Regions from separate parts of the Kitasatospora sp. NPDC048239 genome, predicted to be linked through region 1. Evidence: riboswitches for the same ligand, from Rfam matches in the RefSeq annotation. Region 1 holds a riboswitch; each other region holds the start of a gene.
What was found. Region 1 has a riboswitch for cobalamin ahead of ACGFZP_RS17220 (prenyltransferase/squalene oxidase repeat-containing protein). Riboswitches for the same ligand answer to the same signal wherever they lie in the genome.

Region 1 (10,005 bases):
CCGGCCGGCCCAGGTAGCCGGAGGCCAGCAGCGGGCCGCCGACGAAGAGTTCGCCCGTCGTGCCGGGCGGGCACGGCCGCAGCCGCTCGTCCAGCACGTAAAGCCGGCGCTCGCCCAGTGCGGTGCCGATCGGCACGACGCCCGCCTCCGGGGCCGCCGCGGTGCCGGCCGCCTCGTGCACGGTGGCGGTGACGGTGGTCTCGGTCGGCCCGTACGCGTTGAGCAGCGGCACGCCCGTGGCCGCCCACCAGCCGGCCGCGGTGTCGGGGTGCAGCCGGTCGCTGCCGGAGATCATCAGCCGCAGCGAGCGGGGGGCCCGGCCGCGCTCGCGCACCGCCGCGACCACGTCCTGGAAGTACCCGGCGGCCAGGTTGGCCACGGTGACGCCCTCGGCGTCCAGCAGGTCGAGCAGGGCGGCCGGGGCCAGCAGCTGCTGCTCCGGGATCACCACACAGGCGCCGGCGCAGAGCGCGGTGAGCACCTGCTCGACGGCCACGTCGACGGTCGGCCGGGCGAAGTGCAGCACCACGTCGTCCGGGGTGAGGCCGAACCGCTCGGCGGCGGCCGCCAGATGGCCGGTCAGCGCGGCGAGCGGCACGTGCACGCCCTTGGGGCGGCCGGTGGTGCCCGAGGTGTAGATGACGTACCCGGCCCCGGCGTCGGCCGCGGCCGGGCCGTCCAGCGCGGTGAGCTCCTCGCCGGCCAGGGCGAGGGAGGCGCCCGCGTCCTCGGCGATCCAGCGGTTGCGCTCCTCGGGGGCCTCCCGGTCCAGCGGCAGATAGGTGGCGCCGGCCCGGAAGGCCGCCAGCATCGCGACGATGTGGTCGAGCCGGTCGCGGCCGGTGACGGCGAGCGTCCGGCCGGGGGCGATCCGGTCGGCCAGCGCTCCGCTCAGCTCGTCGAGCTCCCGGTAGCGGACCGTCCGGCCGCCGAGCCGCACGGCCGGTCGCTCCGGGTACCGGCGCGCCGTGGATTCGAATGGGAAACCGCGTGAGGACATCATCCAACCCCGATGAATTGATGAAACAATGGCGACGATCTCGACGATAGGGCGAATTCACCGGCCCGATCGGCAGAAAGCGGGGAAGGAAATGGGCAGTTTCCGACTGCCGCTTTCCGCCGACCGCTCTCCGGGTGGTTCGCATTTCCGGCGGCGCCGTTCGGACGGTTTTCCGGGCGCCGTTCTCCGGGGATTCTTTGATTTCCGTCGGCTGCTCCCGGGCCGTGCGTTCCGGGTCCCGGGCCGTGCGTTCCGAATCCCGGGCCCTAGCGGCCGGGCTCCGCGGGGGACCAGACGTCGTCGCGGTCCAGGGCCTGCGGCGTGTACTTTCCGAGCGCGCTGATCAGCAGGCGGAGCTCCAGGGCCAGGCACCGGGTGAAACGGGTCAGACCGGCGTCCCGGTCCTCGGCCGCGGCGAGCAGTGCGGCCCGTCCGAGGCCCACCGCGCGGGCCCCCAGGGCCAGGCTCTTGACGGCCCGGCTGCCCTCCCAGATCCGGCCGGAGACCAGCAGACAGGGCGGCGGGTCGTCGGCCAGCCGGCGCAGGCACTCCGCCAGCGGAAGCCCGACGTGCCGCGGGAAGGCCCCGGGCGCCCAGCCGGTGCCGCCCTCGGCGCCGTCCACCGTGACGGCGTCCGCCCCGGCCTCGGCGGCCACCCGGGCGGCCTGCGCGACGTCCCGGCCGGGGTGCAGCTTCACCCAGACCCGCGCCCGCGGGAAGTTGTTGCGCATCAACCGGACCTGCTGGCGCAGGATCTCCGCGGTGAAGGTGCCCGGGGTGCCGGAGCGCAGCACCCGGCCCTCGCCGAACACCGGGTCCAGGCCGTACCGGTCGCCGATCCGTGCGGCCGCCTCGGCGTCCAGCACCGTCATGCCGCCGAGGCCGGGCTTGGCGCCCTGGCCCACCTTCAGTTCGAAGGCCAGCCGCCCGGACTCCAGCAGCGGCAGCGCCGCCGGGTCGCTGTAGACCAGGTTCCACACCTCCGCGTCGGCGTCCTCGGTGCTCTGCTGGACGGCCACCCCGCCCAGGCCGTCCGCGCCGCCGTCCGCGAGCCCGTCCGCGAGGCCGTCGGTGTAGGCCCGCAGCCGGCCCAGCAGCGCGCGGTCGGCGTCCTCGCCGAGCCGGCCGTAGCCGTTCACCGGCACCACGTTCTCGCCGATCACCATCGGCACGCCGAGCGCGCCGGCCTGGCGGGAGAGGGCGAGGCCGAGGTCGCCGCCGGCCGCCCGGGTGGAGCCCAGCGCGGAGACGTAGACCGGCAGCGCCGAGCGGAACCCGCCGATGTCGGTGGCGAGTTCGACGTCCCGGTAGTCCGGCTCCCGGCCGAGGTCGATCAGCCGCGCCAGCCGCTGCGGCATGAAAACCGGCGGCACCAGGCGCAGCGCGTCCAGCGCGTCCGGCCGGTCGGCCGTACCGTCCGGACGCCCGGCGCCGAACAGCACCCGGCCGTACTCCCCGGCGGGCGGGAAGGCGGCCGCCGGGCCGGTGCGGGCCCGCAGTCGGACCTCCTCCTCGGGGAAGTCCGGTGCCACCAGGTCGCTCACGGCGACACCACCCCGGCCAGCTTGGGGAAGGCACTGGCCTGCCAGACGGCGTCCAGCCCGGCGACGTAGCGGGTCAGCCGCTCGACGCCGATGCCGAAGCCGGCGCTGGCGGGCACGCCCTCCCGCACCAGGTCCAGGTACCAGCGGTACTTCTGCGGGTTCTCGCCGGTCTCCCGCATCCGGGTCACGATGTCGGCGTAGTCGTTGGTGCGCTGGCTGCCGCTGCACAGCTCGCCGTAGCCCTCCGGTGCGAGCAGGTCGAAGTTGCGCAGCAGGCCCGGCTGTTCGGGGCACTCGCGGTCGTAGAAGCCGCGCGAGCCCTTCGGGTAGTCGGTGACGAACAGCGGGCGGTCCCGCCGGGAGGACAGCAACGCCTCGCCGGCCCAGTCGAGTTCGGCGTCCGGGCTCTGCGGGTGGCCCGCGCCGCGCAGCTCGGCGACGGCCTCGGAGTGCCGCATCCGTCCGAACGAGCCCTTCAGCAGCTCGGTGAACGCGCCGACGTCCCGGCCGAGTTCGGCGAAGTCCTTGGGCAGCTCACGGACGGTGGCGGCGACCGTGTGCACCACCAGGTCCTCGACCAGTTGGACGGCCTCGTCGCGGTCGGCGCCCGCGACCTCCACGTCGAGCTGGTGGAACTCGGCCAGGTGGCGGCTGGTGCCGGCCGTCTCCAGCGGCTCGAGACGGACGTTCGGCGCGATGCAGAAGATCTTGTCGAAGGCCAGCAGCGAGGCCTGCTTGTACAGGATGGCGCTGGTCATCAGCTTGTAGCGGTGCCCGTAGAAGTCGATGTCGACCTGCTTGGAGCCGCGCGCGCCCGGGTCGGTCACCGGGCCGATGATCGGCGGCAGCAGCTCGGTGAACCCGTGGCCGCGCAGGTACTCCCGGGCCGAGCTGAGCAGTTGGTGCTGGATCCGCAGCGCGCTGCGGGTGGTCGGTGATGTCAGGTGCCGCCCGGGGTCGGTGGGCGGTGTGCGCCCGGGGCCGGTCGTCGCGGTGAGCCCGTCTTCGGTCATGGCGTAGGAGTCCCATCCCTCAAAGTGAAGCGGATATGCCTGGTGCGGAGATCCCCGGTGGCGGGGGAGCGTGTGCGGCCCTGCCCGGGGCCTGCCGGGCGCGCTGGTCGTAGCTGCGCTGCACGTACGAGAGCGCGCCGAGGAGTTCGGCCGAGCCGAGGATCGGCGGGCGGCCGGTGTCCGCCGACCGGGCGATCGGCATCGAGCCGACCGCGGACCAGTGCAGCCGGCCGTCCGGCCCGAGCGCGCTGCGGGACCGGCCGGCGTTGTCCGGGTGCAGGCAGTACGGCACGTCGAGGTAGCCGGCCGCGAAGGCCCGTACCAGCGCCCGTCCGAGGTCGGCGTCCAGGCCGAGGACGGCCTCGATCAGCGCCCGGGCCTCGGCCTCGACGCCGGTGTCCGGCGGCTCCGGGGCGGGCGGGCGGCCGCGTTCGTCCGCGGCGGCGGCCGCGGCGGCCTCCAGCGCCTGGACGTTCTCACCGATGGTGGGGATCCGGTGCGCCTCGGCGGTGGTCTTGACGATCAGCCGCGCCGCGCCGGCGCGCACCGACAGCCGGGCGGCCTCCTCCAGCAGCAGCCTGGCCCCGCCGGGCGAGCGCGGGTACACCCCCATGTAGGTGTAGACGACGATGTGCCAGTCCACGTCCGGCAGCAGTTCGGCGGCGATCCGGCCGAGCGCCGTGAGGGCCTCCTCGTCCTGGCGCAGGTTCGCCTGCTGGGCGTAGCTGAGGGAGACGCTGCGCAGGCCGTGCTGCCGGAAGAACAGCGCCTCCAGCACGCTGATCGCGATCAGCAGGCCGGGCGGGCAGAGCTGGCCCATCATGCAGCCGCCGAACGTCTCCAGATGTGGTTCGGCGCCGAACTCCCGGATCGAGGCGAGGAGTTCGCAGCAGCGCTGCCAGCAGGCCACCGCCTCGTGCAGCGGCGTGCGGCTGTACGGCAGGCAGTACGAGACCGGACCGCCCTCGGTGGCGTCCAGGCCGGCCGCCAGCAGCGCGGCGAAGATCTTCTCCGGCAGCGCGGATCCGTGCCGGACCTGCACCGGGAACCCGGCGTCCGCGACCCCGCGCAACACTCCGCGGGTGACGTCCACCGGGTGGGTGGCGATCGGGTAGCCGTTGAGTCCGGCGCCCTCGGTCAGGGCCCGCCGGGCGGCGGCGTGGTCGCCGGTCCGAGTGTAGCTGTCCAGGGTGATCGTGCCGACCGTGACGGCGGCCGCCGCCCGGGTGGCGAGCAGGCCGTCGCGCATCAGCAGCGGGTCGCCCATGCCCATCCGGGGCTGGACCACCAGCGCGCCGGCCGCCCTGGCCTGCCCGACGAAGGTGCCGAACGCCGTCACAGCAGTACCCCGGAGTGCAGAGCCCGGACGAAGGTGCGGAACTCCTCCACCGACCCGCCCTCCTCGAAGACGCCGTCGAAGCCGGCCGTCAGCAGGGCCTGCGGACGGCCGGGGTCGTTGGAGCCGGCGATGCCGAGCTTGCCGCCGATCACGGTCGGGGTGCGCCGCAGCTCCGGGCGGGCCCGCAGGGCCGCGATCACCCGCAGGCCCTCCTGGTAGCCGTGCCCGTTGACGCTGCTGAGGACGATCAGGTCCGGCTCGATCCGGCGGCACTCGGCGACGATCAGTTCGTCCGGGACGCACGCGCCCAGATTGGTCACCCGGTGGCCGAGCTCCTCCAACAGCAGCTGAAGGAAGACCAGATTCCAGGTGTGGGAATCCGAGGCCATGGTCGTCACGACGACCTCCAGAGCGGACTTCTCGACCTTTCCTTGCTCCACGGCACAACCCTCGTCGGTAGAAATGGGAATCCTGGCCACCCCGGGAGTCCCCGGGTACTCGGACCGGCTGCCCGGCGGATCCGAATACCCGGGCCGCACCGACTTCCGCGGCCCCGGTGAGTGCTTGCCCGGAGAACGCTAGGCACGCCCCGCCCCCGCGACCGGCAGGTCGTCCGGCAAGATGCGGGCAGGATCGTCCGGCAGCCCGTCCGGCAGCCCGTCCGGCAGCCCGTCCGGCAGGATGCGGGCGGGATCGATCGGCAGCCCGTCCGGCAGGATGCGGGCGGGATCAGCCCGCCACCGCCTCCAGCAGCGGGTACACGTCGTGCCCGCCGCCGCGGGCGGCTCCGACCGGCGACAGCCAGCGCTCGCGCTCCTCCCGGCAGATCAGCCGGCAGAGGTTCAGCACCGTGAAGCGGACCCCGTCCTGGGCCGGCACACTGCGGATCAGCCCGCGGGACAGCAGCTCGTGCACCGCCCCGAGGCACTCCTGCGGGCTCCACCCGCTCAGCGCCACCGCGTCCTCGCCCGACCAGTCGCCGGGCTCGGCCGCGAGCAGGTCCAGCAGGGCTCGCTGACCGAGCGTCAGCCGCAGCAGCGCCGTGCCCAGGGACTCCCGGACGTCGCCGCGCCCGCTGTACGCCACCGGCGGCGAGGCGAACTGGAACGGACCGTCGGCCAGCCGGGCCACCAGTTGCCGGGGCGACTGCACCAGGGTCCAGGCGGCCGCGGGCTCCAGGGCGCCGGGCAGGCCGTCCAGGTGCCGGCAGAGCGCGGCGACCGCGGGCGCCTCCTCGGGCTCCAGCCGGAAGCCGGGCCGCAGCCGGCGGATGTGCGCGAGCAGCAGCCGCACCGCGCCGACCTCGGCCAGCGCGGCCGGATCGTGGTCCAGCTCGGGGCCGGGGGTGGGCAGCGGGGCCAGCGGGATCACCTGGCCGCCCGGCAGCGGCTGCGGCACCTGGGCGGTGATCAGCACCCGCAGGCCCGGGCAGCGGTGGAACAACCAGTCCAGCAGGGCCGGGTCGACCCCGTCGTCCGCGCCGTCCAGCACCAGCAGGGTGGGCCGGTCGCGGATCGTGCGGGCGAGCTCCTCGTGCCGGGCCCGGTCGGTGTCCGGACCTCTGCGGCAGTCCACCCAGTGCACCGACCAGCGGGCCGCGAGGTGCAGCCGCCGGGCCACCTCCAGGACCAGCCGGGTCTTGCCGACCCCGCCGAGCCCCACCACCGAGACCAGCCGGTCCCCGTGCACGGCGAGGGCGTCGGCCAGCACCTCGACCTCCACCTCCCGCCCGACGATCGCCCCGCGGGCCACGGGCGGCGCGGTCGGCTCGCCGTCCGGCTCCTCGCCCAGCACGCGCCGGCGCGCCGCCGCCTCGAACACCGAACGGTTGCGCCCCTCCAGCCGCAGCGCGTCCGCCAGCAGCCGAACCGTCTCCTGCCGCGGGCGCTGTACCCGCCCGCTCTCCATGTCGCGGATCGCCCGGACACTGAGGGTCGCGTGATCGGCCAGGCACTGCTGGGTCAGTCCGACCCGTTCGCGCCGTACCCTGAGCAACTCCCCGAATCCCGCCGTCGACTGCTCCGACTGACCGCCGTCCATGCCTCGTCTGCCTTCCGTGCGTTGGACAACAACGGAGGTCCGGTCGCTCTCGTCGAGCACCGCCCAGGTGCGCCGGTGGCGCGGGAGTCTCGCCCGGCCGTGGTGTGCCGAACGGATCCCGGTGGCTGGGCGGTGGCCGACTTGCCGGTTTCTCCGGGACCTGATGCTCCACGCAGCGGTTCTACGTCCGATCAACGGCCGATCACCGAGCCGATCACCGAGGCGGTCACCGAGGCGGTCACCGAATCGGCTGCCGGGCCGTTGAGCCATCGGCTTGCAGGTGCTGGACCAAAGGTGCGGTTCCACTCGCAGCTGCGGGGTGGATGGCGCGGGCCCGACCGCAGCTGCCGGGAGCAGGGCGGGCCGGGCACCGTCCCGGGCTGTGACGCAGCCGGGCCTTGACCCTGTCCCGGCGGCGCCGACATGATGAGCCGTCAATGTTCTGAACTCCGCCGACGGGGGAAGTCCGGTTCGAATCCGGCGCTGACCCGCAACGGTAGGCCGCCGACGACTGTCGGCGGCGAGCCCGAGTACCCGCCGGCGGAGCTGTGTGTCCCCTCCTCCCGTCGTGGTCTGCGGGCCGGAGCTCCGACGGCTGCCCGGCCCCGCCCGGCCGGTACCCGGTGGACCCCGTGCGCCCAGGCCCGGAAAGGCCTCCCATGCCCGTCCGCCACCGGACCCTCGGCCTCCTGGCGATACCCGCGCTGGTCCTCGGCGCCGTCCTGCCCGCCTCCACCGCCCATGCCGCCCCGGCCGCCGGCGCCTCCACCACCGGGTCGGCCGCCGCCACCGGGTCGGCCACCACCACCGGCTCGGCCGCCGCCACCCTGCGCCCGGACGCCGCCGCGGCCGGCTGGCTTGCCCGCCGACTGGTCGACGGCGACCACTTCGAGAGCGTCTTCGACGGCACCGCCTACCCGGACCAGGGCCTGACCATCGACGCCGTGCTGGCCTTCGCCGCCTCGGGCGGCTCCGACCAGGCCGCGGCCCGGGCCACCGCCTGGCTGGCCAGGCCCGAGATCCTGAGCGGATACCTCGGCGACGGCACCACCGAGGCCTACGCGGGCGCCACCGCCAAGCTGCTGCTGGCCGCCGAGGTCCGCGGCGAGAACCCGAAGGCCTTCGGCGGCGTCGACCTCCCGGCCCGGCTGCGCTCCCTGCTGAGCGCGAGCGGCCGCTTCTCCGACCGCTCGCAGTGGGGCGACTACAGCAACTCCTTCGGCCAGTCGCTCGCGCTGATCTCCCTGCAGCGCACGCCCGAGGGCGCCCCGGCCGCCGCCGTCGACTTCCTCGCCGGCACCCAGTGCGCCGACGGCGGCTTCCCCACCGCCTTCGGCCAGGCCGCCTGCACCGCCGACCCGGACGCCACCGCGCTGGCCGCGCAGGCCCTGGCGGCCACCGGCCGTACGGCGAAGGCGCAGGCCGGCCTCGGCTGGCTGACGGCCCACCAGAACGCCGACGGCGGCTTCGCGGCAGCCGGCGCCACCGCCTCGAACGCCAACAGCACCGGCCTGGCCACCGAGGCGCTGCTCTCCGCCGGGCGCCTCGCTCCGGGCCTCAAGGGCTGGGGCCGACTGGTCAAGTTCCAGCAGGGCTGCCCGGCGGCCCCCGAACTGCGCGGCGCCGTCGCCTACGACGCCACCGGCTTCAACGCCGCGACCGGCGTCCGCGCCACCGCCCAGGCCGTCCTCGGCCTCTCCGGCAAGGGCCTGGCCGAGCTCACCGCGCACGGCGCCCGCCCCGCCGACCCCGTCCTGGCCTGCCCGGCCCGCTGACCCGACAGGAGCCACACCAGATGAGCAGCACCATGCGCACGCGCCGCACCCTCGGTTCGCTCGCCGCCACCGCCGTCCTCACCGCAGGCCTGCTCGGCGCCTCCGGCGTCCAGGCCCCGCAGGCGAGCGCCGCCGCCTGCAGCGGCACGACCGGGGTCACCGTGGTGGTCGACTTCACCGCCCTGGGCGGCGGCATCGAGACGGGCTGCGCCGTCGGCGACCCGGCGAGCGGCCTGGCCGCGCTGACCGGCGCGGGGTTCCCGTACGCGTTCCACCCGCGCTTCCCGGGCTTCGTCTGCAAGATCAACGCCCTGCCGACCACCTGCACCAACCCGACCGGCACCGCCTACTGGTCGTACTGGCACGCGCAGCACGGCGGCGCCTGGTCGTACAGCAACCTGGGGGCGGGCGGCTACAACCCGGCGCCCGGCGAGGTCGAGGGCTGGTCCTTCGGCGCCGGCGCCCAGCCGGGCATCACCGCCCCCTGACGCCCGGCCTCGGCCCCTTCCCGCGGGAGGGGGCCGAGGGTTCGGGGCACCGGGGCGCGGAGGAGCCCCGTCGTCAGCGCTTGGCGGAGCGGCGGCGGGCGACGACCACCAGGGCGGCCCCGGCGGCGATGGCCGCGGCGCCGCCACCGATCTGCCAGTCGACCCCCTGGTCCGCCCCGGTGGTGGCGAGCCCGTCGGGGGCCGTGGCCGGCATGGCCGCAGGTGCCTGCGCGGTGGCGGCCGACGGGGCGGGCTTCGCCGTGCCGGGCACGACGCCGGCGGCCTGAACGGCCTGGGCGGTCTGCACCGTCTGGGCTGACTGTCCGGTCTGGGAGGCCGAGTGCTCCCCTCCCTTGACCGGCCCGGTGGGGCTCGCGGCCGCGGCCGCACCGGCCTCGTCCTCGGCCCGGGCCGTGTACTGGCCCTCCCTCAGGAAGGCGAGCAGGCCCGGGTAGCCGCCGTCGAGTGCGGCCTGCGCGGCCTTTCGGACGGCCGGGCCGCCCGCCTCCAGGATCTGGGAGACCTTCACCCGGTTGTCGCTCTCGCGCAGGAGTGCCAGCTCGGCCTCAAGGAAGCGGCGCAGGTCGGCGGGAGCGCCGTCGAGCGCCTTCCGGGCCGCCGCGCGGACGCGCGGGCCGGTCTCCTTGTCGGCGAGGACGGCGAGCACCTCGACCCGGTCGTCCTCGGCGCGGGCCGTGTACTGCTCCTCGTCCAGGAACGTGAGGAGGGCCTCGCGGGTGTTGGTCCGCAGGGCCCGGTCGGCGGCCTCCCGGACGGCGCGCCCGCCGACACCCGCGAGCTGGGCC
Region 2 (10,005 bases), on a different contig from region 1:
ACGGCCGCTTCGAGGACGCGGGCGCGCTGCTGGTGATGGCCGCCGATCTGGAGCCGTGGCTGTCGGACTCCTGGTTCAACCTCGCGCTGCTGCACAAGTTCCGCCGGGACTGGGAGCAGGCCCGGGCGGCCGGGCTGCGGGCGGTGGCGCTGCTGGACCGCGAGCAGGGCGCGCCGGACTGGTGGAACCTGGGGATCACGGCGACGGCGCTGCAGGACTGGCCGCTGGCGCGGCGGGCCTGGCAGGCGTACGGGCTGCGGCTGCCCGGCGGCCCCGGGGCGCAGCCGGACGGTCCGGTGAGCCTGGACCTGGGGACGACCCCGGTGCGGCTGTCGCCGGACGGCGAGTCCGAGGTGGTGTGGGGGCGCCGGCTGGACCCGGCCCGGATCGAGGTGCTGTCGATTCCGCTGCCGTCCTCCGGCCGCCGGTGGGGCGAGGTGGTGCTGCACGACGGCGCCCCGCACGGCGAGCGGGTGACCGACGGCGTGGCGTACCCGGTGTTCGACGAGATCGAGCTGTGGGCGCCGTCCCCGGTGCCGACGTACGTGGTGCTGCTGCAGGCCGCCACGGCGGGGGACCGGGACGCGCTGGAGCGGCTGGTCGCGGACGCGGGGTACGCGGCGGAGGACTGGACGTCCTCGGTGCGGCTGCTGTGCCGGGCGTGTTCGGAGAGCCGGATGGCGTCCGACGACGGCCACACGGCCCACCACGATCCGCACGACGACGGGGACGCGGCCCACCCGGGGCACCTGAGCCATCTGAGTCAGGGCGCGGGCGGGATGTCCTGGCTGGTGGAGCGGGAGTGCGGGCTCGCGGCGCCGGCCGGGGTGGTGCGTACGCTGCTGGACCGCTGGGTGGCGGCGGCGCCGGGGACCAGGGCGTATCGGGATCTCGAAGAAGTCTGCTGACCGGGCCGCTTACTCTTGATCGGTATACCTCGGTAGTCCACGGAATCGGAAGATAAGCAGCGATGGCGGAGCAGCACGACCACCAGCACGACCACGACCACGAGCCCGAGCAGGGCGAGGCCCAGCCGGTGAAGGTGGTCGGCGAGGAGCCGGACCTCTCGAAGGGCACCGCGCGTCCGATCACGGTGTACGGCAACCCGGTGCTGCACCGGGAGGTCAAGGACGTCACCGTGTTCGACGGTGAGCTGTCGGCGCTGATCGACGACATGTTCCAGTCGATGTACGCGGCCGAGGGCGTCGGCCTGGCCGCGAACCAGGTCGGCGTGGACCTCAAGGTCTTCGTCTACGACTGCCCGGACGACGAGGGCGTGCGCCACATCGGCCACGTAGTCAACCCCGTCCTGGAGGAGCTGCCGGCCGGCAGCAAGCGGGTGCTGGACGACGGCAACGAGGGCTGCCTCTCGGTGCCGACGGCCTACGCCGAGCTGCCCCGGCCCGACTACGCCGCGGTGACCGGCGTCGACAAGGACGGCAACCCGATCCGCGTCGAGGGCACCGGCTTCTTCGCCCGCTGCCTGCAGCACGAGACGGACCACCTGTACGGGTTCCTGTACATCGACAAGCTGTCCAAGCGGGACCGCAAGGACGCGCTGCGGCAGATGGCCGAGGGCACGCCGCGGTACGCGACGGTGGCGAACGACTGACGTCCGAGGGCGTGTTGAAGGCCGGTGCGGCGAAATCGCACCGGCCTTCGTCGTTCCGCGGCGCGGGCTGCTACTGGACGAACAGCCACTCCGGGCCGTAGGTGAAGCGGGGATCGGCGGGGAGCTTGACGCCGTTGACCTGCTGGGCGGCGCGGCGCATCTGGCCCATCAGGCCGATGGCCGGGCCGATCGAGTCCGGGCCGTCGGCGCCCCAGGCGCCTTCGAGGGCGCGCAGCATGTCGCTGTAGTGCTGGTTGAAGGTGCGCAGGAGGCCGGCGGTGGTCGCGTCGGGCTCGTTGCCGGGGGAGTTGGCCCAGCCGCCCTGGGGGACGCGGGCGACCGGGGAGGTGTCCGGCAGCGGGAGGTCGGGGCCGGCGAACTCGAACTTCCCCGTCTGGTCGTCGAAGACCAGCTTCTTGCCGACGGCGATCTCCTTGAAGGCGTAGTAGTGGGCGAGTTCGCCCGGGGAGCCCGGGAAGGGGTTCACCGGGGAGGCCGTGGTGCCCTCGCCCTGTTCCTGGATGATGTTGATCGCCTTCAGGACGTCGTCGATGGTGTTCATCGGGATGATGTCGTTGCCGGCGCCGTGGCTCGACCCGAGCGGGAACTCCACCTGCCGCTGACCGGTGAGCAGGTGGGCGAACTTCGGGAACACGTTGGCGATGCGCTGGTAGAAGGCGCCGATCGTGTTGCCGTCGGCGGCGAAGGCGAGCGGGTGCTCGGGCTTCTCGATGTCGGCGAACAGGCAGGCCGAGTCGCGGCTCAGCCCGCTGAGGAAGACCTCCAGCCCGGGGTTGACGCCGCCGGGGAGCTGGCCCGGGTACTTGGGCACGGTGGCGGGGTCGGTGAGGACGACGGTGCCGCCGATGCTGGTGAGCATGTTGCAGACCAGGCCGAAGTGGGACATCTCGTCGAAGACGATCTCGCGGATGGTGTGGCGGACCGGCTTGCCGTTGTCCGGGTCGGTGATCGACCAGAGGGCGGTGGCGTAGGGCGGGATGGTGGAGAGCTCCAGCATGATCGCCCGCTGGAGCGCGTCCTTGAGCTCCTGCTCGGTCCAGTCCTCCTCCGCCATGTTCATGAGCTGGACGATCGCATCGCTCTTGTAGTCGAGGATTCCGGTCGGCACGGTGGGCCCCTTTCGTTCGGCTGTGCGCCGGACCGTACGCGGGGGTTGATCGTGTGCGGATGTCCCGCGGCGGCGCGGCCCGGTAGTTCATCCGTACGGGCGGCGCGCGCGGGCGCGGGCGCCCCGCCCGGTGGTTCGCCTGAATCCTCGCGGTTCTTGCGCAGGAAGGCGGCCCCTCCGACTTCCTGCGCAGGGGCCGCCTCCCCCCGCAGGGGGAGTGGGATCGTGCGGCGGCCGGATCCGCCGCGGGTGCTCACGAGGGAAGACTCGGATCACCGCGCCGAACCCGACGATCCCCGGAGAGCCCCATGGCCGCCGTGACCGCCCTCCCGCTGCCCGACCGGAGCAACCGTTCTTCCGGGTGGGCCGGCTACGCGGCCGCCGGGGCCGCGCTCGCCTATGCGGCACCGCACTTCTGGTGGGGCGCCGGCGTCGCGGCGACCTTCCCGGGCGACTTTGCCTCGGCGCCGCACGGCACATGGGCGGCGGCGACCGGATACTGGGGGATGGGGCTGGTCGCCGTGTTCGGCGCGGTGCTCTCGCTCGCCCTGGTACGCCCGTGGGGCCGGCGGATCCCGGCCCGCCTGATCGCCGTTCCGGCGGCGATCGCCTCCGTCGGCATGGTGCTCTGGGGCTTCACCTACTTCGCCATGCAGTACCTGCTCGCCGCGGACCGCGTGGTCTCCGCGCCCGCCTTCGCCGCGAAGGACGCCCACCCGCAGGCCGCCTGGGGCCTCTTCTGGTACGGCCTCTTCCTCGCCTGGGGCCTAGCCCTGGGCCTGGCCGCCCGCCACCGCCTTCGCCGTGCGAACCGCGCGAACTGTGCGAACTGCGCGCGGGCCTGAGCAGCCGCGACCACGCGCGTGAGAAGTCGGACCGGCCGGGGCTGGTGCAGGAGCGGATGGCGTCGCGGTGGGCCGTGGTCGTCTCCACCCACCGTCCGTCAGAGTGGGACGTCACCAATTGGGGGCATGGTGGCGTCCCAATTCCCAGGTCAGCGTCGTGAGACGAATCCCGGGATGCCGCCTGCGGGGTTTGGCGCCACTCGGAGTGGGTTGCGGATTCCTATAGTTGACGCAGCGCCAGGGGTGAAGAGGGCCCCCTGGTGAATTCCGAAACACCGTCAAGAGGGGGAAGGGCCATGCGCAAGCGCAGGGTTGCCAGGATCGGTCTCGTTGCGGGCACCGCGGCATTGTTCGTGAGCGGCATGCTGAGCGGCAGCGCCCAGGCCAGGGTCGGAGTGAGCTACATCGGCAACGGCTACCCCAACACGAAGGCCGGCGTGTGGTGCGTGCAGCACAGCCTCAACCACATCTTCAAGACCATGAACATCTACCACGCACAGATCAAGGAAGACAGCCTGTTCGGCCCGCAGACGGAGGAGGCGATCAGGTACCTGCAGGCCAATGACACCGACCCGAACACCGAGGTCGACGGCATCGTCGGGCCGGCCACGGGCAGCACGCTCTACGCCTGGGGCGACCCCCGGTACAACTACAATTCGGGCACCAACGGCTCCTGCTACTGGAGCCTGCCCACCGAGGGCATCTGGGGCTAGGAAGCCCCAGGAGGCCCTTGCCGGACCGGCCGACCGGGCACGTACAGCGGTCAGGGCGGGAGCTGCGTCGGGACGCGGGTCGGGTTGATGGCGACGGCCCTCCGGGACTCCAGGGATCCGGAGGGGCCGGCTCTGCTCCTCGCCGCCGGGGCGTGGGCGGCCTTCGTGACAGGGGCCGGGTGCGGGGACCTTCCGGTCTTCTGAGCCCAACGCAGAGGTGCCCCGCGCGGCCGTGGCCGTGCGGGGCACCTCTGTCGTGTCCGCCTTCTTTAGAAGTCGTCGTCGAAGGCGACCGAGCCCTCGACGGCGACCTGGTACGCCGACACCCGGCGCTCGAAGAAGTTGGTCAGCTCCTGCACGTTCTGGAGCTCCATGAAGCCGAACGGGTTGGTCGAGCCGTACCGGATCGGCATGCCGAGGCGGGCGAGCCGCTGGTCGGCGACGGCCTGCAGGTACTCGCGCATCGACGCGGTGTTCATGCCGGGCAGGCCCTCGCCGCAGAGGTCCTGGGCGAACTGGAGCTCGGCCTCGACGGCCTCCTCCAGCATCTCGGTGACCTGCTTGGCCATCGTCTCGTCGAAGAGGTCGGGCTCCTCCTCGCGGACGGTGTCCACGACCGACATCGCGAAGTCCATGTGCATGGACTCGTCCCGGAACACCCAGTTGGTGCCGGTGGCCAGGCCGTGCAGCAGGCCCCGGCTTCGGAACCAGTACACGTACGCGAACGCGCCGTAGAAGAACAGGCCCTCGACGCACGCCGCGAAGCAGATCAGGTTCAGGAGGAACGCGCGGCGGTCGTCCTTGGTCTGCAGCGAGTCGATGTGGTCGACCGCGTTCATGTACTTGAAGCAGAACTGGGCCTTCTGGTGGATGGAGGGGATGTTCTCCACCGCGGCGAAGGCCGCGTTGCGGTCCTCCGGGTCCGGAAGGTAGGTGTCCAGCAGCGTCAGGTAGAACTGGACGTGCACGGCCTCCTCGAACAGCTGGCGCGACAGGTACAGCCGCGCCTCCGGGGAGTTGATGTGCTTGTAGAGGCTCAGCACCACGTTGTTGGAGACGATCGAGTCACCGGTGGCGAAGAAGGCGACCAGCCGGCCGATCATGTGCCGCTCGCCCTCGCTCAGCTTGGCGAGGTCGGCGACGTCGGAGTGCAGGTCCACCTCCTCGACGGTCCAGGTGTTCTTGATCGCGTCGCGGTAGCGGTCGTAGAACGACGGGTAGCGCATCGGGCGAAGGGTCAGCTCGAACCCGGGGTCGAGCAGCATCTTCTCGCGGTCGTCGGACATTACTGGCAGGCCTCGCAGGACTCGGGGTTCTCCAGGGAGCAGGCCAGCGCGGCCTCCTCCTCCGGCGTGAGGGTCGGGGTGCCCACGCTGACCGGGTCGGCCGGAACCGGGGCGGCGGCGCGGGCCGTGCCCGACGCGGCCTGGGCGATCCTGGTCGCCGGGCGCGAGCGCAGGTAGTAGGTGGTCTTCAGACCGACCTTCCACGCGTACGCGTACATCGAGCTGAGCTTGCCGATGGTGGGCGCGGCCATGAAGAGGTTCAGCGACTGGCTCTGGTCGATGTACGGCATCCGGGCGGCGGCCAGGTCGATCAGCGCGCGCTGGGGCAGCTCCCAGGCCGTGCGGTACAGCGAGCGGACCCCGGCGGGCAGCCAGTTGAGCTCCTGGACGGAGCCGTTGGCGTCGCGCAGCGCGTCCCGGGTCTGCTGGTCCCAGACGCCGAGCTCCTTGAGCTCGCGCACCAGGTACGGGTTGACCTGGAGGAACTCGCCGGAGAGGGTCTCGCGCTTGAACAGGTTGGAGACCTGCGGCTCGATGCACTCGTACACGCCGGCGATCGAGGCGATCGTGGCGGTCGGCGCGATCGCCAGCAGCAGCGAGTTGCGCAGACCGGTGGTGGCGATCCGGGCCCGCAGGGCGGTCCAGCGGTCGGCCCACTCGGGCGCGGCGCTCGGGAAGTGGTCGATGTGCAGCTCGCCGCGGGCGGCGCGGGTCTCGCCGTACGCCTCGTGCCGGCCCAGCTGCTCGGCCAGGTCGGCGGAGCGCTCGTAGGCGGTGAGCATGATGCGCTCGGAGATCAGGGTGGAGAGCTGCTTGGCCTCGGCGGAGTCGAAGTCCAGGCGGAGCTGGAAGAAGACGTCCTGCAGGCCCATCACGCCGAGGCCCACCGGGCGCCAGCGCGAGTTGGACGCGCCGGCCTCGGGGGTCGGGTAGAAGTTGATGTCCACCACGCGGTCGAGGAAGGTGACGGCGGTGCGCACGGTGGCGTCCAGCCGGTCCCAGTCCATGGCGTTCAGCAGGTCGGCGGCGGTGGCACCGGCGGCGACGTGCGCGCCGAGGTTGACCGAGCCGAGGTTGCAGACGGCGGTCTCGGAGTCGTCCGTGACCTCCAGGATCTCGGTGCAGAGGTTGGAGCTGTGCACCGTGCGGCCGGGCAGCGCGGTCTGGTTGGCGGCGCGGTTGGAGGCGTCCTTGAAGGTCATCCAGCCGTTGCCGGTCTGCGCCAGGGTGCGCATCATCCGGGCGTACAGGGTCTGCGCGGGGATGGTGCGGACGGCCTTGCCGGCCTGCTCGGCCTTCAGGTACGCCTCGTCGAACTCGACGCCCCACAGGTCGACCAGCTCGGGCACGTCGGCGGGGGAGAACAGCGACCAGTCGGCGTTGGCGTTCACCCGGCGCATGAACTCGTCCGGGATCCAGTGCGCCAGGTTCAGGTTGTGGGTGCGGCGCGCCTCCTCACCGGTGTTGTCGCGCAGCTCCAGGAACTCCTCGATGTCCGCGTGCCAGGTCTCCAGGTAGACGCAGGCCGCGCCCTTGCGGCGGCCGCCCTGGTTGACGGCGGCGACCGAGGAGTCGAGGGTGCGCAGGAACGGGACGATGCCGTTGGACTTGCCGTTGGTGCCCCGGATCAGCGAGCCGCGCGAGCGGATCCGCGAGTAGGACAGGCCGATGCCGCCGGCGTGCTTGGAGAGGCGGGCGATCTGGGCGTAGCGCGAGTAGATCGAGTCCAGGTTGTCCAGCGGCGAGTCGAGCAGGTAGCAGCTCGACATCTGCGGGTGCCGGGTGCCGGAGTTGAAGAGGGTCGGCGAGGAGGTCAGGTACTCCAGCCGGCTCATCAGGCGGTACAGCTCGGCCACCTCGCGCACCGACTGCTCGTTGTCGCCGACCGCCAGGCCGCTGGCGACGCGGAGCAGGAAGTGCTGCGGGGTCTCGACGACCTTGCGGGTGATCGGGTGGCGCAGCAGGTAGCGGCTCTGCACGGTGCGCAGGCCGAAGTACTCGAAGCGGTCGTCGCCGCTGGGGTCGATCAGCGCGTTCAGGGTGTCGGCGTGCTTGGCGACGAAGGCGGCGGTGGTGTCGCCGATCAGGCCCTCGGCGTGGCCGACGGCGATCGAGGCGGAGAACGAGACCGAGCCCTGGCTGACGGCCTCGTCGACGATCTCCAGGGCGAGGAGGCGGGCGGCCAGCTTCGAGTACTGCGGGTCCTCGGCGATCATCGAGGCGGCGGCCTCCACGGCCAGTCCGCGCAGCTCGGCGAAGTCCGAGCCGGCGTGGCGGCCGCGGAGCGCGGCGGCGGCGACATGGCCGGGGTCCACCTGGGGGAGATCGACGCTGCGGTCGGTCAGTAGCCGGAGCAGCGAACCGCCGGGGTCGGAAACCGTCGGTTCGGCGGGGGAACCCTGGGCGGGCAGGGTGGCTGAGGCAGCGGTGGTCAAGGCGCTCTCTCCTGGCGGCGATCGGCGGTGGATCCGGCAACCGGGCCGATCGGGGCAGGGGAGCACGGCGCGAACGCCCGGTGGCGTCGCGCGACGGTGGCATCCCCGGCCCGCCCGCGAGGCCCGGAAGTACTGCACGTGCTGCAGGGCCTCTGCGGGGAGGCCGTGGCACGCCGTCGGCAGGTACTCGGACTCGCGGGCTCTCTGGGGAGCCGCCCGCACACCGCTGCGGGGCAGTCCCGGACTCGCACCGGGTTCCCCTGCGTCGACAGCAGGATCGAGCATACATCTAGTGGTGTCCGCTCGATGCGACACCACATGTTGTGCGGCGCCGCGTGTCGGGACGATGACGGCGGGTGCGGGCGCGGGCCCTGGCGTGTCCGGTGGACGGCCGGTTTTGGGAACGGATTGGTTACCGGACGACTGGCCGTCAGGGTCATGCCCTACGATCTCGGCACATGAGCGAGGGAACGGGCGTACCGGCGGAGTGGACGCGTCAGCCGGCACAGCCGGTGCCGGGTCAGCAGCCGGAAACGCCGGGTCAGGTGCCGCCGGGTCAACCGCCCGTGCCGCCGCAGCAGCAGGGGGGGCCGCCGGTGCCGCCGCCCGGTGGCTTCGGGCCGCCCGCGACCCCGTACGCGCAGCCGGGGGCCGGGGTGCCGCCGCAGGCCCAGCCGCCGGCGCCGCCGCATGTGCCGAGCGGGCCCGGGGCGTACCCGCCGCCGGCTCCGCAGCCGATGGCCCAGCCGCAGCCGCAGCCACACCCGCAGCCGCAACCCGTGCCGCAGCCGCAGCCGCAGCCGCAGCCGCAGCCGATGGCCCAGCCGATGCCGCAGCCCGCGCCGCAGCCCCACACCGGGCCGCCGCAGGGCCCCGGCGGGCCCGCCCCGTACAACCAGTGGCCGCAGCCCGCGCCGCAGGCCCCCGCCGAGCCGGACTGGGGCGCGATGGCGGACCGCCACGCGAACGAGTCCCGTAAGCGCAAGCGCCTGTGGATCGGCGCCGCGGCGCTGGCCGCCGTCCTGGTCGGCGGCGTGGTCGCGGCCGCGGTGTGGATCAACGGCAACGGCGACACCAAGAACGACCCCAAGCCGACCGCGAGCTCCACCTCGGCGGGCGTGCCCACCGAGCAGGCGCTGGCCGTCATCTCGGACGCCGCCACCGACAAGCTCCCGGTCGACGCCGCGACGCTGTTCCCGGACCAGACCCGCACCATCGACGGCAAGGTGTGGACCCGCAAGGTGACCGGGGCCACGTCCCCGTGCTCCAAGGCGACCACCGGAGGCCTCGGCCTCGCCCTCGGCGACGACACCTGCCGCTCGCTGGTCCGCGCGACGTACGTCAGCGGCGACAGCGCGGTGACCGTCGGCGTCGCGGTCTTCGACAACAAGGCGGGCGCGGACCGCGCGCTCGGCCGTCACGCCGGCCTGATCCAGGGTCTGTCCGGCCCCGGTGTGGCCATGTTCTGCGTGACCGACAAGTCGGGCTGCACGGAGACGCACGCCGCGATCGGCCGCTTCGGCTACTTCACCGTGGCGGGCTCGCTCAAGCAGACCCCGGACCAGAGCGACCCGGTGGCCTCGACCGCCGGCGCCCTGCTCGCGGACCGCACCAAGGCGGTCCTGCTGGGCCGCGCCGGACACACCGGCTGAGTCTGCCGCAGGAGGCCGCCGGCGGACCGTCCGGCGGCCAACCGTCCCGGTGCGGGCGGCAGATGGCCGTCGGATAGGATGACCGCTTTCGGGGGGAGGTATCGGCCTGCCCCAAAGCGCCCCCGAGACGGGGAATCAGCGAGCAGGAGGTACCGCGCGGTGAGCGCTGCCGTCAATGCGACCAGCAGACGGCGCAGAGCGGCAGGCCGCAGACGCGGCAGCCCGGGCGAGCCCGTCCCGTCGCTGCTGCTGCCGGCCCCGCCCACTTCGCAGGAGAAGTACAGCTACACCATCAGGCACCAGTGGGTGCTGACCCTCTGCTCGGTGGTCAGC
Region 3 (10,005 bases), on a different contig from region 1:
CGCCTCGGCGTGCTTGTCGGCGGAGAAGTCGGCGACGGCGTCGCCGACCACGAACGCCTGGAGGTCGCGTGACCACGCGTCGGAGGCGGTCATCATGACGCCGATGTGGGCGTAGACGCCGACGATGACGAGCTGGTCGCGGCCGGACCTCTCCAGCAGCCCGGCGAGGTCGGTGCGGGCGAAGGCGCTGTACTTCCACTTGAGCAGCATGACGTCCTGCTCGGCGGGTGCGACGACGTCCGGCACGCCCTGGGCGTGCTCGTCGGCCGGCAGCCCCGGGCCCCAGAAGTCGAGTTGGAGGCCGCGTTCCCCGGGGGTCTGGCCGCCGCGCTGGTGGGAGTAGACCACCGGCATGCCCTGCGCCCGGGCCCGCTCCAGGATCCGCGCGGTGTTGGCCAGGGCGGGCGCCAGCGGGGGGCCCTCGGCCGGGAACGCGCCGAGGAAGTAGTTCTGCAGGTCGTGGACGAGTACCGCGGCCCGCGCCGGGTCGACCTGCCACGGCACCTTGCGCGGCGGGAGGTCCGCGGGGCCGGGCAGTTCGTAGGGGGCGATGGCGGGCAGTGCCATGCGAGGGGGGCCTTTCTGGGCTAGCGGGAGGTGGTGCGGAGGTCCTTCTTGCTGACCTTGCCGACGCCGGTGCTGGGGAAGGCGTCGACGAACTCGACGCGGTCCGGGACCTTGTAGTCGGCGAGTCCGGCGGCGCGGACGAAGGCCTTCAGCACGGCGGGGCGGGGCCGCTCGGCACCGGGCCGCAGGATCACGTAGGCGCAGCTGCGCTCGCCCAGGTAGTCGTCCGGGATCGCGACGACCGACACGTCGTGCACCGCGGGGTGGGCGAGCAGGACGTTCTCGACCTCCTCGGCCGCGACCTTCTCGCCGCCCCGGTTGATCTGGTCCTTGGCGCGGCCCTCGACGACCAGGTGGCCGGTGGGCGTGCGGCGGACGAGGTCCCCGGTGCGGTAGAAGCCGTCGGCGGTGAAGGAGCGCGCGTTGTGCTCGGGCGCCCGCCAGTAGCCGCGGATGGTGTAGGGGCCGCGGGTCAGCAGGTGCCCGGTCGTGCCCTCGGGCACGTCGGCGTCCTCGTCGTCGACGATCCGGACCTCGTCGTCGGCCGAGATCGGGCGGCCCTGGGTGGTGAGGACGGTCTCCTCCGGGTCCTCGGGGCGGGTGTAGTTGACCAGGCCCTCGGCCATCCCGAAGACCTGCTGGAGCCGGCAGCCGAGCGCCGGGCCCAGCCGGCGGGCGGCCTGCTCGCTGAGCTTGGCGCCGCCGACCTGGAGCAGTTCGAGGCTGGACAGGTCGTGGCCGCTGCCGGGGGCGCTCTGCGCCCAGACCAGGGCCAGCGGCGGGACCACGCCGGTGATGGTGACCCGCTCGCGGGCGATCAGCGGCAGTACGGTGGCCGGGCTGGGCTCGCGGGCCAGCACGACCCGCCCGCCGGCGTGGAAGGTGCCGAGCGTGCCCGGCGAGCTGAGCGCGAAGTTGTGGGCCGCGGGCAGTGCGCAGAGGTACACGCTGGCGGGCGACAGCTCGCAGATCGCGGCCGACTCGCGGACGCTGTACAGGTAGTCGTCGTGGGTGCGGGGGATGAGCTTGGGCAGCCCGGTGCTGCCGCCGGACAGCTGGAGGAAGGCGAGGTCGCCGGCCTGCGGGGGGTCGGCGGGGTCTGCCGGAGCGGTCGGGTCGGCCGGGTCGGTCGGGGCGTCGGCGCGCAGTTCGGCGAGCGGGGTGAAGCGCCCGGGGTCGCCGACCACGAAGACCTCGCCGAGGCCGGGCACCGCCGCGCACACCTCGGCGGCCAGGTCGCGGTGGTCGAAGCCCTCGTGGCGGTCGGCGACGAACAGCGCCCTGGCCTCGGCGAACGCGCAGAAGTAGGAGATCTCGGCCCGGCGGTGCGCCGGGAGGGCCATCACCGGGACGACACCGGCCCGCAGCGCGCCGAAGAACACCTCGAAGAACTCGGCCGCGTTGGGCAGTTGCAGCACGACGCGGTCGCCCTTGCGCAGCCCGCGGGAGAGCATCCCGGCGGCGAGCCGGTCGGCGCGTGCGTCCAGCTCGGCGTAGCTCCAGTGGCGGTCGCCGTCGGTGACGGCGATCCGCTCCGGGGTGGCGGCGGCGTGGCGGCGGATCATGGTGTCCAGTGTCTCGCCGGTCCAGTAGCCGGCCGCGCGGTAGCGGTCGGCGACCTCCTGGGGGTAGTGGCTCATTCGGCGTTCTCCAGTCCGACGGCGTGCAGGAAGGTCCGGAACTTCGCGGCCGTCTCGGCCAGTTCGTGCTCCGGGACGGAGGCGGCGACCACGCCGGCGCCGGCGAACAGCCGCAGCCGCTCGCCGTCGGCCTCGGCGCAGCGCAGGGTCACGACCCATTCGCCGTCGCCGTCGGCGTCGCCCCAGCCGACCACGCCGGTGTAGAGGCCGCGGTCGAAGGGCTCCAGGGTGCCGATCAGCGTCCGGGCGCGGTCGGTCGGGGTGCCGCAGACCGCGGGGGTGGGGTGCAGGGCCAGCGCGAGGTCCAGGGCGCTGGTGGCGGGGTCGCGCAGCGTCCCGGTGACGGTGGTGGACAGGTGCCACATGGCGGCCGTGCGGACGAGCGAGGGCTGCGCGGGGGCGACGAGGTCGTCGCAGTGCGGTGCGAGCGCCTGCCGGACGGCGTCGACCACGAAGGCGTGTTCGGCGAGGTCCTTGGGGGAGCGGGCGAGCTCCTCGGCCCGGCGCCGGTCCTCCACCGGGTCGGCGCTGCGGGCGGCGGACCCGGCCAGCGGGTTCGACACCACGCGGCGGCCCTGACGGGAGACCAGCAGCTCGGGGCTGGCGCCGATCAGGGTGGCGGTGCCGCCGGCCGGCACGGCGAAGGTGTAGCCGTGCGGGTCGCGGTCCAGCAGCCGGCCGAGCATGGCGGGGAGGTCGGTACCGCCGGGGGAGGTGAGCTCCAGGGTGCGGGCGAGGACGACCTTGGCGAGCTCCGGGTCCGCGTCCATCAGCCGTACCGCCTCGGCGACGGCGTCCCGGTAGCCCTCGGGCGCGGGGACGGGGCGCCTGGACCACATCGCCTGCGCCGGGCGGGCGGGGGCGGGTGCGGTCCGGGTGCCGCGGACCGGCTCGGCCCGCAGCACCCGCTCGGGGACGAACAGTTCGGCGGGGCGACCGGGGGAGAAGGGGATCGCGCCGACCACGAGCGGGTCGCGGCCCTCGGCCCGCGCCGCGGCCAGCAGCCGGCCGGCCTCGGCGGGGTCGGGGACGGACCGGTGCACGCCCTCGGCGAGCAGGGTCCGGGTGGGGCCGGCGAGGAAGGCCCGGTCGGCGGCCGGGCGGTAGGCGGCCAGCAGTCCGCTGCCGTCCAGCGGGGTCGCGACGGGGGACCGGGCCTCGGAAGCCGTGGTCATGGTGCTCCGTTCTGCCGGTGCCGGGGGCACCGGGGTGATGGGACTCGAAGGGGCGCGCTTCCGGGCCGCCCGGATCGGTGTCAGGCCCGCAGCGTGGCGCCGCCGTCGACGTAGAGGTCGTGCATGGTCACGTGCCGCGCGCGGTCGCCGGCCAGGAAGAGCACGGCCTCGGCAATGTCCTCGGGGGCGGCGATCCGGCCGAGCGGGATCCCCACCCGGTAGGTGGCCGGGTCGCCTTCGAGGACCCGGCGCTCGGCGTCGTCGTCGGTCCACAGCGCGCGCTGCATCGGGGTGTCGGTGGACCCGGGCGAGACCAGGTTGCAGCGCACACCGGAGGCGGCCAGTTCCAGGCCCAGGCAGCGCATGAACATCGTGGTGGCGGCCTTGGAGGCCGCGTAGGCGGCCATGTTCATCCGGGGGACGCCGGCGGCGTTGGAGCCGACGGTGACGATGCTGCCCCGGCCGCGCCCGGCCATCCGGCGCCCGACGGAGCGGCAGGTGTGGAAGACCCCGGTGGTGTTGACGGCGAAGGTGCGCTGCCAGTCCTCGTCGCTGGTGTCCAGGGCCGGTCCGGCGTGCAGCACGCCCGCGACGTTGACCAGGATGTCGAGCGGTCCGTGCTCACGCTCGGCCTGGTCCACCAGCCGCTCGACGGCTTCGGCGTCCGTGACGTCGAGGCGGTGGACCGAGGGCCCGGAGGGGGACAGGTCGCAGGCCACGACGCGGGCCCCGCGGTCGGTCAGCAGCCCGGCGACGGCGGCCCCGATGCCCTGGGCGGCGCCGGTGACCAGGGCGGTCCGGCCCTTGAACTCGTCGGTCGATATCGATGCCACGGGTCACCGCGCCTTCGTGGCGGCCGACTTGGCGGCGTCCCGGCCGGTGCGACGCGGTCTGGGGACGCGGCTGAAGGCGGGTGGCATGGACGTTCTCCCTGGGGTCGGAGCGCGGCGGCTGTCGGACAGGCTTGCGAGACAACGAGGTAAGGTTAGCCTAACCGCATCGAGGGGCTCCAGCGCCGCCCGGGACGCACCCGCGCGGCCGTCGTCGTGCCCGACGCCCCGGACCGCGCGGCCGTCCGGAATCCGGACCCGGTCGTGACGGGCGGGGCCCGCGGGCCCTAGGGTGGGAGGTGCAGTCGGTTCGCCGTGTCCTCCAGCCACGGCGTCGTAAGAGGGAACCCGGTGGGAATCCGGGACTGCCCCGCAGCGGTGAGTGGGAACGACCGCCGTCACATGCACTGGGCCCCGAGGGCCTGGGAAGCGACGGCCAGTAGGTGTCCGCCTGACTCAGGCGGACGTGCCGACGAGTCCGAAGACCTGCCACTGCCCGTGTGCACCCCGCACGCGGAGATCTCGGTGACCTCGTGGGCGGGTCGGCGGAGCGGGCGGGCACATCCTGGTGTCGCGCACCCACTGTCGTACCTTCACGTCCTCGTGCTCTCCCGGGATCGCAGCGCGACTCGCGAAGGAGAGTTCCGTGTCATCGAGTTCCACCACCGCTGCCGCCACCCCCTCCAGCACCCCGCAGGCCACCGTCCACGGCTATCCGCGGCAGGGCCCCAACCGGGAGCTGAAGAAGGCGATCGAGGGGTACTGGGCCGGCCGGGTCGGCGCCGAGGCCCTGCAGACCACCGCGGCACGGCTGCGCCGCGAAACCTGGCGGCGGCTCGCCGATTCCGGCGTCTCCGAGGTCCCCACCGGGGACTTCTCGCTCTACGACCACGTGCTGGACACCACCGTCGCCGTCGGTGCGATCCCGGCCCGGCACCGCGCGGCCGTCGACGCCGACCCGCTGGACGGCTACTTCGCCATGGCGCGCGGCACCCAGGAGGTGGCGCCGCTGGAGATGACCAAGTGGTTCGACACCAACTACCACTACCTGGTGCCCGAGTTGGGACCGGACACGGTCTTCGCCGCCAACCCGGCCAAGCCGGTCGGCGAACTGCGCGAGGCCCTCGGCCTCGGCCACACCGCCCGCCCAGTCCTGGTCGGCCCGCTGACCTACCTGCTGCTGGCCAAGCCCGCCCCCGGCGTCGCGGCCGACTTCCAGCCGGTCACCCTGCTGGACCGGCTGCTGCCCGTCTACGCCGAGCTCCTCGGCGAACTGCACGCCGCCGGAGCCGAATGGGTGCAGCTGGACGAGCCCGCCCTGGCCCAGGACCGCACCCCGGCCGAACTCAACGCCGCCGCCCGCGCCTACCGCGAGCTCGGGGCCCTGACCAGTCGGCCGAAGCTGCTGGTCGCCGGCTACTTCGACCGCCTCGGCGAGGCCCTCCCGGTGCTGGCCAAGGCCCCGATCGAGGGCCTCGCGCTGGACTTCACCGGCCCCGCCGCCGCCAACCTCGACGACCTCGCCGCGGTCGGCGGCCTGCCCGGCAAGCGCCTGATCGCCGGTGTGGTCGACGGCCGCAACATCTGGCTCAACGACCTGGAGAAGTCCCTCGCCACCCTCGGCACCCTGCTCGGGCTCGCCGACCGGGTCGACGTCGCCCCGTCCTGCTCCCTGCTGCACGTCCCGCTGGACGCCGAGGCCGAGCGCGACCTCGACCCGCAGGTCGCCCGCTGGCTGGCATTCGCCCGCCAGAAGACCGCCGAGATCACCACCCTGGCCCGCGGCCTGCGCGAGGGCACCCACACCATCACGGCCCAACTCGCCGTCAACCGGGCCGGACTGGCCTCCCGCGCGGCCTCGGCACTCACCCACGACCCGGCCGTCCGGGCCCGGGTCGCCGCCACCACCGCGCGGGACGCCCGCCGCGGCCAGGCCTACGCCGAACGCGCCGCCGCCCAGCGCGCCCGCCTCGACCTGCCGCCGCTGCCGACCACCACCATCGGCTCCTTCCCGCAGACCACCGAACTGCGCACCGCCCGCGCCGATCTGCGGGCCGGCCGGATCGACACCGGCACCTACCGGGACCGGATGCGGGCCGAGGTCCGCGAGGTGATCGCCTACCAGGAGAAGGCCGGCCTCGACGTCCTGGTCCACGGCGAGCCCGAACGCAACGACATGGTCCAGTACTTCGCCGAGCAGCTGAGCGGCTACCTGGCCACCCAGCACGGCTGGGTGCAGTCCTACGGCACCCGCTACGTCCGCCCGCCGGTGCTGGCCGGCGACATCTCCCGCCCGCACCCGATGACCGTCGACTGGTTCCGCTACGCGCAGGACCAGACGGACCGTCCGGTCAAGGGCATGCTCACCGGCCCGGTCACCATGCTCGCCTGGTCCTTCGTCCGCGACGACCAGCCGCTCGGCGACACCGCCCGCCAGGTGGCCCTCGCCCTGCGCGACGAGGTCGCCGACCTGGAGGCGGCCGGCGCCGCGGTGATCCAGGTGGACGAGCCCGCGCTGCGCGAGACCCTCCCGCTGCGGGCCGCCGGCCGGCCCGCCTACCTGGACTGGGCCACCGAGTCGTTCCGGCTCTCCACCTCGGGCGTCCGGGCCGACACCCAGATCCACACCCACATGTGCTACGCCGAGTTCGGCGAGATCATGGCCGCGATCGACGAGTTGGACGCCGACGTGATCTCCCTGGAGGCCGCCCGCTCGCACATGCAGGTCGCCCATGAGCTGGCCGGCGCCGGCTACCCGCGCGAGGTCGGCCCGGGCGTGTACGACATCCACTCGCCCCGGGTGCCGAGCACCGCGGAGGCCGCCGCGCTGCTCCGCAGGGGACTGGCGGCGATCCCCGCCGAGCGGCTCTGGGTCAACCCCGACTGCGGTCTGAAGACCCGCGGTTGGCCCGAGACCCGCGCCTCGCTGGAGAGCCTGGTCGAGGCCGCCCGGCTGGTCCGCGCCGAACTGGACGGCTGACCGCCACGCCGGGGCGGGTGCGCGCATCGGCTTCGCGCGCACCCGCCCCGGCGGGACGTCGGGCCCGGGCTGGTGCGGGCCTGGACGACGCCACCCGCTCGGGCGGCTTCATGACCGGCCCCGGCACTGCAGCGCGGACCTACGCCGAGTCGGGCCGGTCCGTCGCGGGCTCGGCCAGGACCAGGTCGAGGAGACCGGGGAACCGCTGGTCGAACTCGGGGCGGCGGAGCCGGTTGAGCCGGCGCGGTCCCTCGTCGCGCTGCTCGATGAGGCCGGCGGCCCGCAGCACGGTGAAGTGGTGGCTGCGTGTCGCCTTGGTCACCGGGAGGTCGAACGTGCCGCAGGCGCGGGTCCAGTCGGGGGCGCCGGCCAACTCCCTGAGGATGGTGCGTCGCACGGGGTCGCCGACCGCGTCGAGCGCGTCCTGGAGCGACACCTCGGTCGGATCGGCGTGGGTGAGGCTGCGGGTGCGGGCGGACACGGTTGATCCCTCTGCAGGGTGTTCGACGGTCGTCGTACACTGGTATGGTCGATGTTCATCGAACACTGTAGCCGGGCCCTCCGGAAAGCGAGCGTTCTCATGCCCCTGGTCCGCATCGACCTGTCCGTCACCCGGCCGCCCGCCATCCGTCGCGCCATCGCCGACGGCGTGCACCAGGCCCTCGTCGACGCCGTCGGCATCCCGGCCGGCGACCGCTTCCAGATCGTCACCCCGCACGATCCCGAGGAGCTGATCTTCGACCCGGACTACCTCGACGTGGCCCGCCGCGACGTCGTCTGCGTGCAGATCACCCTGGTCGCGGGTCGGCCCCGGGAGGTCAAGCTCGCCCTGTACCGGCAGATCGCGGCCAACCTGACCGACGTCGGCGTGCGGCCCGAGGACGTGTTCGTCACGCTCGTCGAGAACGCTCTCGACAACTGGTCGGTGGGCAACGGCAGGGCACAACTGGTCGACCTGGGTGCCGTGGCGGGAGCCCGCGTCGAGCCGTGACGCGTCGCATCACGCCCGTCGTGCCTGCCGCGGTCGCAGGCCGGACTCCCCGCACCCGCCACGAACCTCTGCGGAGAGGCCCTACTGCCGGGCGACGCCGGGGGTGAGCTGGTAGCGCTCCGGGCGGCTGACGGTGTGGCGCTCCTCGGGGGTGAGGAGGTCCCGGCGGGCCAGCCAGGCGAGCAGGCGCAGTCGGGCGTGCTGGTCCCGGCGGTCCGGGAGGCCGCTCCCGGCGGGCTGCGGGGTGGTGGGCAGGCCGTCCTCGCGGAGCAGGACCCTGGTCGGCCGGCCGTCCTCGGCGGGGACGACCTCCAGGACGGAGAACCGCGAGCCGGGCGGGAAGACCACCTCGTGCTCGCCGTCCTCGGCGAACACCGCGGTCCTGCGGCCGGTCACGGACCACACCGCGAACTCGACGGGCGTCCCCAACTCGATCTCGTGGGAGGGGAGTCCGATGACCGGGGCGGGCTCGGACAGCAGCGCCCCCGGGACGTAGTGCCGCAGCTCCGACTCGCCGGCGTGGGCGCCGAGCAGGACGGCGCCGTGGTGGCTCGGCAGCCTGCGCAGGCCGGAGCCGAGGCAGGCCAGGAAGGAGGCCAGCGGGCCCGGGTCGGGCCGGCGGGCCGCCGCGACCAGCTCCGCGCGGGAGACCGGGACGCCGGTGTCGACATGGTGCAGGTAGACCGCCGCGAGGTCGCTCTTCAGGTCCTCCCGCGCGCTGGAGCGCAGGGCCGGGAGGCGCATCGCCACCTGGTCGGCGTGGCTTGCGCAGCGCTGGAAGTGGCTGCCCAGCAGGTCCTTGAACGCGGCGCGTTCGGCGGCGATGCCGGGCCGGGGGGAGGCGGTGGCCGGCTCGGAGGTGAGCGGCCGGGCCGCTACGGGGAGCTCGGCCGTGGGCTCGGGCGCGGGCTCGACCGCGGGCTCCGGCGCGGGTTCGGCCGGGAGTTCGGCCGCGGGCTCCGCCGGGGGCTCGGCCGCGGGCTCGTCCGGCTGCTTGTGCAGGGGGTTGACGGCGGGCGGTTCCAGCACGGCGGCTTCGACAACGGCCGGTTCGGGGGCGGCGGCTTCGAGGACGGGGGGTTCGGCGACGGGCGGTTCGGGAGTGACGGGTTCGGCGACGGCCGGCTCGGGAGCGGTCGGCTCGGAGGAGGTCGTGGCGGTGACGCCCGGTCGGACGGGCTCGTCCGGCACTCCGACGACCCGGCCGAAGGTCACGGCCCCCGAGCTCGGCACGCCGTTGACCATCAGGGCAGGCTCGGCCGCCCCCGGGTGGGCGAGCGCCTCCAGCAGCCGGCCGAGGCCCGCCAGGACCTCCGGGGGCACCGGCTGGCGGCCCGCGCCGACCAGCAGCCGCGGCCGCGTCGGGTCCGGCTCCTGCAGCCGGGGATCCCGGTCCGCGCCGGGGTCGGCCGGGCGCAGCCACAGACCGGCCGGCACGGCCTCCAGCCACCACCCCGGTACGTCGGTCTCGAAGAGCGCCGGCCCGCACGACGCCAGGCCGTTCGGCGCGTCGCGCCAGGCGGAGGCGAAGAGGCGGCGAAGCTCGGCGGAGGCGGTCAGCTCGGTCAGCCACGGCTCCCAGGTCGCGTTGCCGTCGGCGTCCAGGAGGCGGGACGAGTACCCGCCGGCGGTGCGCATCGGCAGGCCGACGGCCGCCCGGACGTCGCGCTCCAGGGCGACCGCGAGTTCGGCGGCCAGCCGGCTGAGCGCGCGGACCGTCGACCACGGTGCGCTGAGCAGCAGTTCACCCTGGTCGGAGGGGATCAGCCGGCGGACGGTGGCGGCCAGCCGCGGGGCGGGCGGCAGCGGGCCGCCGGGGTGG

Region 2: another riboswitch for cobalamin. It lies ahead of ACGFZP_RS06230 (ribonucleoside-diphosphate reductase subunit alpha); the one in region 1 lies ahead of ACGFZP_RS17220 (prenyltransferase/squalene oxidase repeat-containing protein).
Region 3: another riboswitch for cobalamin. It lies ahead of metE (5-methyltetrahydropteroyltriglutamate--homocysteine S-methyltransferase); the one in region 1 lies ahead of ACGFZP_RS17220 (prenyltransferase/squalene oxidase repeat-containing protein).

Annotation. Positions count from the first base shown of each region.
Region 1 is NZ_JBICZP010000005.1:615,156-625,160, forward strand. Features, by position in the region: gene ACGFZP_RS17190 (amino acid adenylation domain-containing protein) at 1-1,003, opposite strand, end outside; gene ACGFZP_RS17195 (glutamate synthase-related protein) at 1,267-2,544, opposite strand; gene ACGFZP_RS17200 (asparagine synthetase A) at 2,541-3,557, opposite strand; gene ACGFZP_RS17205 (methylaspartate mutase) at 3,577-4,896, opposite strand; gene ACGFZP_RS17210 (cobalamin B12-binding domain-containing protein) at 4,893-5,336, opposite strand; gene ACGFZP_RS17215 (helix-turn-helix domain-containing protein) at 5,626-6,936, opposite strand; cobalamin riboswitch at 7,355-7,493, shown strand; gene ACGFZP_RS17220 (prenyltransferase/squalene oxidase repeat-containing protein) at 7,596-8,711, shown strand; gene ACGFZP_RS17225 (flagellar hook-length control protein FliK) at 8,732-9,199, shown strand; gene ACGFZP_RS17230 (ALF repeat-containing protein) at 9,273-10,005, opposite strand, start outside.
Region 2 is NZ_JBICZP010000002.1:461,416-471,420, forward strand. Features, by position in the region: gene ACGFZP_RS06195 (tetratricopeptide repeat protein) at 1-908, shown strand, start outside; gene def (peptide deformylase) at 971-1,612, shown strand; gene ACGFZP_RS06205 (ferritin-like protein) at 1,683-2,741, opposite strand; gene ACGFZP_RS06210 (DUF3995 domain-containing protein) at 3,050-3,586, shown strand; gene ACGFZP_RS06215 (peptidoglycan-binding protein) at 3,949-4,299, shown strand; partial or broken gene ACGFZP_RS06220 (DUF397 domain-containing protein) at 4,351-4,503, shown strand; gene ACGFZP_RS06225 (ribonucleotide-diphosphate reductase subunit beta) at 4,569-5,585, opposite strand; gene ACGFZP_RS06230 (ribonucleoside-diphosphate reductase subunit alpha) at 5,585-7,996, opposite strand; cobalamin riboswitch at 8,181-8,322, opposite strand; gene ACGFZP_RS06235 (hypothetical protein) at 8,800-9,672, shown strand; gene ACGFZP_RS06240 (glycosyltransferase family 2 protein) at 9,832-10,005, shown strand, end outside.
Region 3 is NZ_JBICZP010000006.1:400,257-410,261, forward strand. Features, by position in the region: gene ACGFZP_RS19280 (isochorismatase family protein) at 1-567, opposite strand, end outside; gene ACGFZP_RS19285 ((2,3-dihydroxybenzoyl)adenylate synthase) at 588-2,207, opposite strand; gene ACGFZP_RS19290 (isochorismate synthase) at 2,204-3,382, opposite strand; gene dhbA (2,3-dihydro-2,3-dihydroxybenzoate dehydrogenase) at 3,463-4,206, opposite strand; cobalamin riboswitch at 4,502-4,721, shown strand; gene metE (5-methyltetrahydropteroyltriglutamate--homocysteine S-methyltransferase) at 4,859-7,192, shown strand; gene ACGFZP_RS19305 (ArsR/SmtB family transcription factor) at 7,332-7,673, opposite strand; gene ACGFZP_RS19310 (tautomerase family protein) at 7,773-8,183, shown strand; gene ACGFZP_RS19315 (hypothetical protein) at 8,265-10,005, opposite strand, start outside.